2 regions of the Mesorhizobium sp. B1-1-7 genome follow, and region 2 is predicted to be linked to the other one. Evidence: predicted binding sites of a transcription regulator. Region 2 holds the regulator's gene; the other holds the start of a gene.
What was found. The regulator LexA, encoded in region 2, represses DNA repair genes until DNA is damaged. The targets are predictions, from matches to a motif close to TGTTCNNNNTGTGTTCNG.
Positions count from the first base shown of each region.

Region 1: parE (DNA topoisomerase IV subunit B) is a predicted target of LexA. The motif match lies at 2,819-2,836, and genes of this name have one in related genera.

Region 1 is NZ_VFWQ01000012.1:51,367-56,550, forward strand. Features, by position in the region: gene FJ978_RS21090 (hypothetical protein) at 1-267, opposite strand, end outside; gene FJ978_RS21095 (type II and III secretion system protein family protein) at 272-1,717, opposite strand; gene cpaB (Flp pilus assembly protein CpaB) at 1,749-2,648, opposite strand; gene parE (DNA topoisomerase IV subunit B) at 2,906-4,963, shown strand; gene FJ978_RS21110 (FUSC family protein) at 5,068-5,184, shown strand, end outside.
Region 2 is NZ_VFWQ01000001.1:208,693-213,876, forward strand. Features, by position in the region: gene FJ978_RS01025 (ComEC/Rec2 family competence protein) at 1-1,908, shown strand, start outside; gene lexA (transcriptional repressor LexA) at 1,902-2,654, opposite strand; gene FJ978_RS01035 (pyridoxal-phosphate dependent enzyme) at 3,190-4,005, opposite strand; gene FJ978_RS01040 (GntR family transcriptional regulator) at 4,002-4,775, opposite strand; gene FJ978_RS01045 (ABC transporter substrate-binding protein) at 4,926-5,184, shown strand, end outside.

The DNA.
Region 1 (5,184 bases), on a different contig from region 2:
GTCGCTTGTGCTTGTTTGCGCCGCCTTCGCGCCCGCCGCCTGATCGGGCGTGACGGGTCCGGCATCGCCACGCTTCGCAGGCACCAGAAGCCTGGTGTTCTGGACACCGTACTTCCACGGGTCGACCATCTGCATGACGGTGTTGGCGGCCTGGGCGTCGCCGGCGCCTGACGTCACGCCTTCGCTGCGCACATAGTCGTCGCTGGTGCAGCCGCCGGCGAAACCGGCAAGCAGCAAGGCGACGCTCGATCTCAGGATCAGACGCATGGCTTCAGTCCTTCGGCAGGTCGAGGAAATGCCCGACCGTGGTGGCGCGAGCGGCCCGTGCGGCGCCGCCGTCGGCCATAGCCAAGGCGCGGTTGGTATCCGACCCTTTCACTTCCTCCGTGTTGTTGAGGAAGTAGTCGGCGTTGCTGGCCGGTTGCGTGCCGTCGGTCGGCACGGCCATTTTCTTCGACGGATCGACCGGCTTGACCAGATAGGGCGTGACGATGATGACCAGATCGGTCTCGCGCCGCTGGTAGGATTTCGACGAGAACAGCGCTCCAAGCACCGGCATCTTGCCGAGACCGGGAATACGCGAGGTGGTGATGTCGTTCTGCGACTGCAGCAGCCCCGCGATCATGAAGCTCTGGCCGTTCTTCAGGTCGATCGACGTCCTGGCACGGCGCACGATGAAACCCGGCACCGAAATGTTGCCGATGTTGTAGGACGCCGACGCGTCGATCGAAGAGACTTCCGGCGCGATGTCCAGGCTGACCAATCCGTCCTTGAGCACGGTCGGCTTGAAGTCCAGGCTGACGCCGTATTTCTTGTAACTGACGGAGATCTTGCCGTTGTCCTCCGAAACCGGAATCGGGAATTCGCCACCGGCCAGGAAGCTCGCCGTCTCGCCCGAACGGGCGATAAGGTTCGGTTCCGCCAGCCGCCGGGCAAGGCCGCGCTCTTCCAGCGCCTTGATGGCGATATCGATGGAGACGCCATTGGATAGTAGCCGGCCGATGATTTCACCGGTTCCCGCCGCCGGCACCGTGCCGGGATCGAGCGAAACATCGCGTCCGCCGAAGCCGTAGGCGAAATTGGCGCTGTATTTTGCGCCCAGATCCTGGCCCGCCTGGCGGTTGATCTCGACGAAGCGGACATTGAGCTGGACTTGCTGCGACGACGAGATGTTGACCGAATTGATCACCTCCTCGTTGCCGGAAAAGCGGGTGGCGATCTTGTTTGCCTTCTCGGCGGCGACAGCGTCGTCCGCCTCGCCCGACAGCACCACGCGGCCATTGGCCGAGCCGACCTTGATCTTGGCGTCCGGCACGCTGGCGCGGATGGTGTTCGCCAGTTCGTCGGTGTCGAGCGTCACCTCGATGTCGACGGTCCCGACAAGCTGCTTTTTGTCGTCGAACAGCGCGATGCCGGTGGTGCCGAGATTGTTGCCCAGCACATAGAAGGATTTATCGGTCAGCGGATTGACGTTGGCGATCTCGGGATCGCCGATGACGATCTGGTAGAAAGCCGCGCTCGTGATGATCGTCTTGGGCTTGCCCTTGGCGACTTTTATCGACGCATTCTTGGTCGCCGAGACATAGACGATGTCATTGTCCGCCCTGGCCGCGCCGGCGAAGGCGAGCATCGCGCCCGCGGCCAGCGAAACCGCCATCGCCAGGGCGCGCACGAAGCACGACCGGCCCGTCATTCCATATAGGGTACGCATCAGCATTGTCCCGTCCCACCCGGTCCCCACCGGCCTTTTACTTCTGGTCCCGCGCCGGAACCTGGTATTCCTCGGCCTTCGTGCCACGCGTCACGATGACCGTCTTGAATTTCGGCTTCTCCGGCTCCTTGGTCATGGCATCGAATAACGAGCCGGCCGTGGCCTGCGCCTTGGACGCCACCGATCCGCCAAAGGAGGAGATGGTGGTGACGCCGTTCTTGCCGTCGCCGCCTTCGCTGGCTGAGCGAAGCGACAGCGACAGCGTTCCGACGGTGCGGGCAAGCGCCACTTTCTGGGCGCCCTCGGTCGTCACCTCGAGGGTCACGGAATTGGCGATCTGCGGCGCCGTCTGGCGCTCGTCGGCGCCCTGGCCGACGCTCAGCACCTTGGCGTCGGCGACGACGATTTCGGAAGTGATGGTCGAACCGGCCGCCCCTTGCGCGTTCTTGGCGACCTCCTGGATTTCACCGGCATCGCGCGTCAGCACGACATCGACGCGGTCGCCCGGCGTGACGAAGCCGCCGACACCGGCGATCTCATCGGTGCGGATGGTGACCGCCCGCATCCCGGGCGTCAGCATGTTGGAAAGCGTCGCGCGGCCGTTCGGCCCCGACAGCTTGGTGAGCAGCACCGGTTCGTTGACCTCGATCGGCGACAGCACGACGCGGCCGCCTTCGCCGAGCAGCCCATCGATCGTGGCAAAGGCGCCCTGCGGCAGCGAATCTTGCGGCCAGGGAATTTCGATGAGCTTCGTGCGATCGAGTTCCATGCCGTAGCGCAACGGAGCGTTGGCCACCACGATCGTCTTGAATTCGATCTTGGGCGGGGCCGGAGCGACGATCGAGGCCGTCTTCTCCTGGGCATCGGCCTGGCTTTTGACCCAGAAATCCGCGGCAAAGATCGAGATCGCGCCGAAAACGGCGGCGATACCGATCATCGTTATGGCCTTGCCCCTCACGCCCAAACCCCTGATGCCCGTAGTTTCTTGTTATGTTGGGCACACGCTAAGCGGCATTGTTAAAGAATCAGGAACGCAGAACGACGGCATTCGACCTATTTCCGCCCGCTTGGTTATCGAATGGTTTTAGGATAAGACGGGCCGGATCCCCGAACGTAACAGGAACCTCCGTCGCTTGGCGCTGAAAAGCGTGGCAGTATCGGCGGGTGATTCGCAGCACCGGACCTATGGCAGGCATGGACGACAACAACGACCTTTTCGGCGATCTGGACAAGCAACCGCAGCCGGTCCGCGCGCCGGCGCGCCCGGCGGATCCGCTGGTGCAGGCGGCAGCCAAGCGGCCGGCGGCAAGCCGCGACGGTTCGGAGAGCTACAGCGCCGCCGACATCGAGGTGCTGGAAGGCCTGGAGCCGGTACGGCGCCGGCCGGGCATGTATATCGGCGGCACCGACGACAAGGCGATGCACCATCTGTTCGCCGAGGTCATCGACAATTCGATGGACGAGGCGGTTGCCGGCCACGCCACTTTCATCGATGTCGAGCTTTCGGCCGACGGCTATCTCTCCGTCACCGACAATGGCCGCGGCATTCCGGTCGATCCGCACCCGAAATTCAAGAAACCTGCGCTCGAAGTGATCATGACGACGCTGCATTCGGGCGGCAAGTTCGATTCCAAGGTCTACGAGACCTCAGGCGGCCTGCACGGTGTCGGCGTATCCGTGGTCAACGCGCTGTCGGATCATCTCGAGGTCGAGGTCGCGCGTGGCCGCCAGCTTTATCGGCAGAGATTCTCGCGCGGCGTCCCGGTCAGCGGCCTCGAGCATCTTGGCGAAGTCCACAACCGGCGCGGCACCAAGATCCGCTTCCACCCCGACGAGCAGATCTTCGGCAAGGGCGCTGCGTTCGAGCCGGCGCGGCTTTACCGCATGACGCGCTCGAAGGCCTATCTGTTCGGTGGTGTCGAGATCCGCTGGACCTGCGATCCGTCGCTGATCAAGGAAAAGGACCAGACGCCGGCCAAGGCGGAATTCCATTTCCCCGGCGGACTGAAGGACTATCTCAAGGCATCGCTGGGCGACGATTTCCAGGTGACGCGCGAAATCTTCGCCGGCAAGAGCGACAAGCAAGGCGGCCATGGCTCGCTCGAATGGGCGGTGACCTGGTTCGGCGGCGACGGCTTCGTCAATTCCTACTGCAACACCATCCCGACCGGTGAAGGCGGCACGCACGAGGCCGGTTTCCGCAATGTGCTGACGCGGGGCCTGCGCGCCTATGCCGAGCTCGTCGGCAACAAGCGCGCCTCGATCGTCACCTCGGAAGACGTCATGATCTCGGCGGCGGGCATGCTGTCGGTGTTTATCCGCGAGCCGGAATTCGTCGGCCAGACCAAGGACAGGCTGGCGACGATCGAGGCCATCCGCATTGTCGAGACCGCGATCCGCGATCCGTTCGATCATTGGCTGGCCGACAATCCGCAGGAAGCCTCCAAGCTGCTCGAATGGGTGATCGCGCGCGCCGATGAACGGGTGCGCCGGCGCCAGGAAAAGGAAGTGTCGCGCAAGAGCGCGGTGCGCAAGCTGCGCCTGCCGGGCAAGCTGGCCGACTGCACCCAGAACGCCGCCGCCGGTGCCGAACTCTTCATCGTCGAAGGTGACTCGGCCGGCGGCTCGGCCAAGCAGGCACGCGACCGCGCCAGCCAGGCGGTGCTGCCGCTGCGCGGCAAAATCCTCAACGTCGCCAGCGCCGGCAACGACAAGCTGGCCGCCAACCAGCAGATATCGGACCTGATCCAGGCGCTCGGCTGCGGCACGCGATCGAAGTACCGCGATGAGGATTTGCGCTATGACCGCGTCATCATCATGACGGACGCCGACGTCGACGGCGCCCACATTGCCTCGCTGCTGATCACCTTCTTCTACCAGGAGATGCCGGCGCTGGTGCGTGGTGGACACCTCTATCTCGCGGTCCCGCCGCTGTACTCGATCAGGCAGGGCGGCAAGGTCGCCTATGCCCGCGACGACGCGCACAAGGACGAGCTGCTGCGCACCGAATTCACCGGGCGCGGCAAGGTCGAGCTTGGCCGCTTCAAGGGCCTGGGCGAGATGATGGCCGCACAGCTCAAGGAGACGACGATGGACCCGAGGAAGCGCACACTTCTCAGGGTCGATGTGAACGAAATCGATTCGGCCACCAAGGACAGGGTCGATGAGCTGATGGGCACCAAGCCGGAAGCCCGCTTCCGCTTCATCCAGGAACGTGCCGAATTCGCCGAGGCGGAAGTGCTGGATATCTAGCCGCCCGCCGGTCTATTTCTTGTTTGACGTAATTCCGGACGGAAACCGTTTCACACTTTTCCTGGAATTACTCTTGCTCGCGCTTCCGAGACGGAGACCAGCATGTGATCTGGGTGCGGCTGAAGGACTATTTCGACACCAATCTGGCCGGGCTGACGCAGCCGACGCGTTCGGACTGGATTTTCGCCCTTAGAACTGTTTCGGCCGGCCTGATCGCGCTT
Region 2 (5,184 bases):
TCGATCGAAGAGATGGAGACCGGCCGCATCCGGCTGACCATCGACGTGACATCGACCGCCCGGCCGAAACTGCGCTACGCGCCGGAAAGGGTTCGGCTTTCGGCACGCAAGATACCGCCGGAAATGACCGCCGGCTCCCTTGTCACGGGCTACGCCAAGCTGTTGCCGCCAACCGGTCCGGTGCGGCCGGAGAGCTACGATTTCTCCTTCGACAGCTATTTCGCCGGCATCGGCGGCAGCGGGTTCTTTCTCGGCAATCCAAAAGTCGTTGCGGCCGATGACGGTGGCATGCCGCTGTCGGCCCGCCTTTCCTCAGCGATAGAAAACGCCCGCGAAGCCATTGCCGACCATATCAGGGGCAGCGTCGGCGGCGCCGAAGGCGAGATCGCGGCGGCGTTGATCGTCGGCGTGCGCGCCGGCATCCCCGACGAAATCAACGAAGCGATGCGGCGCACCGGCATCTATCACATCATCTCCATTTCGGGACTGCACATGGCGCTGGTCGCCGGCACCATCATGGGTCTGCTGCGCGGCGCCTTCGCGTTGTTCCCCGACTTTTCCGCGCGCCGGCCGGTGAAGAAATACGCGGCCGCGGCCGCACTTTTGTCGATCGCCGCCTATCTCGTCATCTCCGGCGTCGTCGTCGCCGCCGAGCGCAGCTTCATCATGCTGGCGGTGATGCTGATTGCCGTCCTGTTCGATCGCGCGGCGCTGACCATGCGCAATCTTGCGATCTCGGCGATCGCCGTCATCCTGGTTTCGCCGCATGAGGTGGTCGGTCCGAGCTTCCAGATGTCGTTCGCTGCGACCGCGGCCCTGGTTGGCGCCTATGCGGGCTGGGCGGATCACCGTGCGGGAAAGACCAGACCGCCGCCGCCGAAGCGCTCCTTGCCCGGTTTCCTGACCCGAAAATTCCTGCTGGCGACAGGCGGATTGGCCATGACCTCCATCATCGCCGGCAGCGCCACGGCGCTGTTTGCCATCTGGCATTTCCAGCGGGTGTCGCCGCTCAGCCTGTTCGCCAATCTGGCCGTCATGCCGATCGTGTCGGTGGTGATGTTCCTGGCCGTTGCCAGCGCGCTGCTGATGCCGTTCGGACTGGATGCGCCATCCCTTTACCTGATGGGCAAGGGCCTGACCGCGATGATCGCCATTTCGGCGTGGATATCGGAACGCTCTCCGGTCGATGCTGTCGGGCTCATCTCACAGCAATCCGTGCTGCTGGTGACGATTGCCCTGGTCATCGCGACGATGGCGACGACGTGGCTGCGGCTTGCAGCGCTTCCATTCGCGCTCGCCGGCTTGCTGGCGGTGTCCGACACGCGCCCGCCGGATGTGCTGGTCTCGGAAGATGCGCGGCTGGTCGCGCTGCCGATCGGCGGCGGCGAACTCGCGGTCAGCCGGCCCCGGCCAAATGAATTCACGGTCGACAACTGGAAGCGCGCGCTGAGATCCGAAACCATCATCCTGCCGGAGATGTTCGACAAGGCGGATGGACAATTCGATATTGCCGATGCCGTCAATCTCCCGCCGGGAGCGCCGTTCTATTGCACTGACGGCGTCTGTCTCGCCAGGCACCCGTCCGGTGCGATCATAGCGCATGTCGAAGACCGCAAGGATACCTGGAAGGCCTGTGGCTTCGCCGACCTGATCATTGTCAATGACGCGACGGCCTATGATTCTTGCCACAATCCGCTGGTTCTCGTCGTCACCAAACGGCAGCTCGCCCGCAAGGGCAGTGCGGCCATCTTCTTCGACCGCCAATCGGCCACCGGTCCGCCAACCATCAGCTTCGCAGTAGATAGCCCGTATCGGCCCTGGCACGCGCAGCGAAAATTTTCGCGCGAGGCGAGGGGCCTGGAGCCCTATCGCAAACCTGACAAGCCAAGTGCCGTGCCGGCTCAGTAGCGCCTGATCAGCCCGACGAGCTTGCCCTGCACCTTGACCCTGTCCGGCCCGAAGATGCGCGTCTCATAGGCCGGATTGGCGGCTTCAAGCGCAATCGAAGCACCCTTGCGGCGAAACCGCTTCAGGGTCGCTTCCTCCTCGTCGACCAGCGCCACGACGATCTCGCCCGGGCTCGCCGTATCGGCGTTGCGGATAATGACCGTGTCGCCATCGAAGATGCCGGCCTCGATCATCGAGTCGCCCTTGACCTCGAGCGCATAGTGCTCGCCGCCCATGATCATGTCCGGCGGCACCGAGATGGTATGCGTCTGATGCTGGATGGCATCGATCGGCACACCGGCGGCGATGCGACCCATGACCGGGATGGACACCGCTGGAACCGCATCGTCGTCATTGCCGGCAGCGGCAAAGCGCGACGGTGCCGGCTTGATCTGGCGGCCGAGGCTGCCCTGACCGAGACCGCCTTGGCCGAGACTTCCCTGGATGACGCTTGGCGAGAATTTCTTTGCCGCGTTGAGGCCCGGCGCGATCGAATCCGGCAGCCGCAGCACTTCCAGCGCACGCGCCCGGTTGGGCAGCCGGCGAATGAAGCCGCGTTCCTCCAGCGCCGTGATCAGGCGATGGATCCCTGATTTGGAGGCGAGGTCGAGCGCCTCTTTCATCTCGTCGAAGGAGGGCGGAATACCGCTTTCCTTGAGCCGTTCATGAATGAACATCAAGAGTTCATGTTGCTTGCGTGTCAGCATGGCGGCCCCCAAGGCATCTGGACAAGGGTTTTGATCCAGAATGGTTCTGATCCAGAATCGAAAAACAAACCCAGAACAAACACTATCTGTTCCAGTTGTGTTCTGCAACCGTTTAAAGTTTAGTGAATTTGGTAAGAGAGCCGAAATCATTTGCGGCCCCGGACAGGCCGGAAATCGGGGTTTTTCGCCCGTTGCCGCCCGTCGCCCGCATTGAAATGTTTGGTTAATAGCCTGTGGCCTGTCTTGCGACATGGCTCGGCATCAGCCGACGGCAGAGCCCGGCGAGGCCGATTTCCGCGCTTGCGATCGGCTTGCCTGCCGTGAACGAAACGAAATCAAAACGCCAACAATCGCCGGTTCGGAAGCAGGTACGGGATCAGGCTGGCGGGATCGCACCGGCCAGCACCTGCGCATAGGATTCCGCATCGATATTGCCGCCGGAGATGACGCAGACGACGTTGCCGGTCGCCTGCTCGCTGCGGAGAGCCGCGGCCAGCGAGGCGGCGCCCGCGCCCTCGGCGACGACCTTGGCCTTCTAGAACAGGAGCCGCATGGCCTCCGTCACCTCTTGCAGGCTGACGGCGATGGCACCGTCGATGAGCTGGTTCGCCAACGGCCACAGTTCGGGGATCAGGGAGGGACCGCCAATGCTCTTGATGAAGGAGGGCCGTGTCTCGATCTCGACAATACGTCCGGCCGCCAGTGCGGCGGTCACCGGCGCTGCGTTCTCGTCCTCGACGGCAAAGACCCTCGCCTGCGGACGAAGGGCCTTGAGCGCACTTGCAACGCCGGTCGTCATGCCGCCGCCTCCATATGGCGTCAGCACGAAATCGACATCCGGCAGATCCTCGACAATCTCGAGGCCGATGGTGCCATTGCCAGCCAGCACCGCCTGATCGGTAACGGGATTGATGAGAAGTTCGCCAATGTCGGGCCGCTCGATCGCGGTGATGTAGCGCCACCAGGTCCCGTGGGAGACAAAGCGCACCTCGCCGCCAAGACGGCGGACACCGTCGATCTTGGTCTGCGGCGCGCCGGCATACATGTAGGCGGCCATCGGAACGCCAAGAGCCCTAGCCGCCCAGGCCATCCCATAGGCCATGTTGCCCGAACTGACGATCGCAACACCGAGCCTGAGCTCATCGGCGTCACGAGAAAGCAAGGCATTGAGCGCCGGCCTGAGCTTGAAGGCGCCGATCGGCGACAGGGTCTCGAGCTTGAGGAATATCCGCTGGTCGGCACGGCCAAGATCGAGGCGCAGCAGCGGGGTGCGCGGCAGCCAGGCGGCCAGCCGATCGCGGGCTTCGGCAATCTCGTCAAGCGTCGGACGATGCGGAGGTGCCGAGATCATCCGGCAACCGCTTTCAAGCTGCCGGCGCGCGCGACGTCCTTGTTCGCGTCGCCGTCCTCGCTGTGGACATAGACGTGCAGCGTATAACCGATGTGGGCCGTCATCAGCGCTTTTGCCCGCTCGACGTCGCGGTCCAGGGCGGCTTCCATGATCGCCGTGTGGTGCTCGATCGCCATCGCCTCGCGCAGCGCGTTCATGGCCTCTTCGTAGCCGTCCTTGAGGCCGGCCGCCGCCCGCAATGTCGGCGCCAGCCCAAGAAAGCGATGGTGCCGGCGCAGCTGGTCCGAGATCGTCGAGCGAAACCGCAACAGCCAGCTGGATGTCGCAGCGCTCAGCAGCGCGGCATGAAAAGCCTCGTGGTTCTCGTCCCACTGGTCGACGGCGGCATCCGATGGGTCGTCCACCGCGGTCTTGCAGCGGGCGAGCCGGTAGTGCGCGGTGACAACCGCGTCTTCCCACTCCCGGCCGCCTTTCTCCATCGATTCCTGGAAGAGCGGTATCTCGACGACCATCCTCGCGCGCGCCAGATCCTCAAGTTCGGCCCGGGATACGGGGGCGACCGCGAAGCCGCGATTGCTGATGGCGGTGACCAGGCGTTCGGCTTCGAGCCGCGACAATGCTTCGCGCAGCGGCGTCCAGCCAACTCCATAGATGCCGCGCAGGGCGCTGAGCTTGAGCGGGGCACCCGGCATGAGACGGGTGGTGAGGATATCGCGCCGCAGAAGCTGGTAGGCGGCTTCCGTCTTGGTGGAGTTCTTCTGGTCCTGCATCGCGATCCATTCGTTCTCTGCCATTGGAGAAATTATATATGATGGTCGGTGATGGCAAGAATTATATATAATGTTTGACATGCGCCGATGGACTGACCATGATCGCTGGAGGTGCCCCGAGGCGGCGCTGATCAAATCTGGGAGGAAATGATGTTGAAGTCTAAATCCGCTTGGCTGTCGGGATTGGCTCTGGCAGGCGCATTGATGGTCAGCGCCGGCAGCGCCGCGGCCGATCAGATACGTATCGGCATCGCCAATTTCGGCGAGCATCCGCAATTGAACGCCGCCATAGCCGGCTTCAAGAAGGCGCTGACGGACAATGGCTTCGTCGAGGGCAAGGACGTCGTCTACACGGAGAGCCATACTAATTTCGATGCATCGCTGGTGCCGCAGATGATCGCCAAGCTGC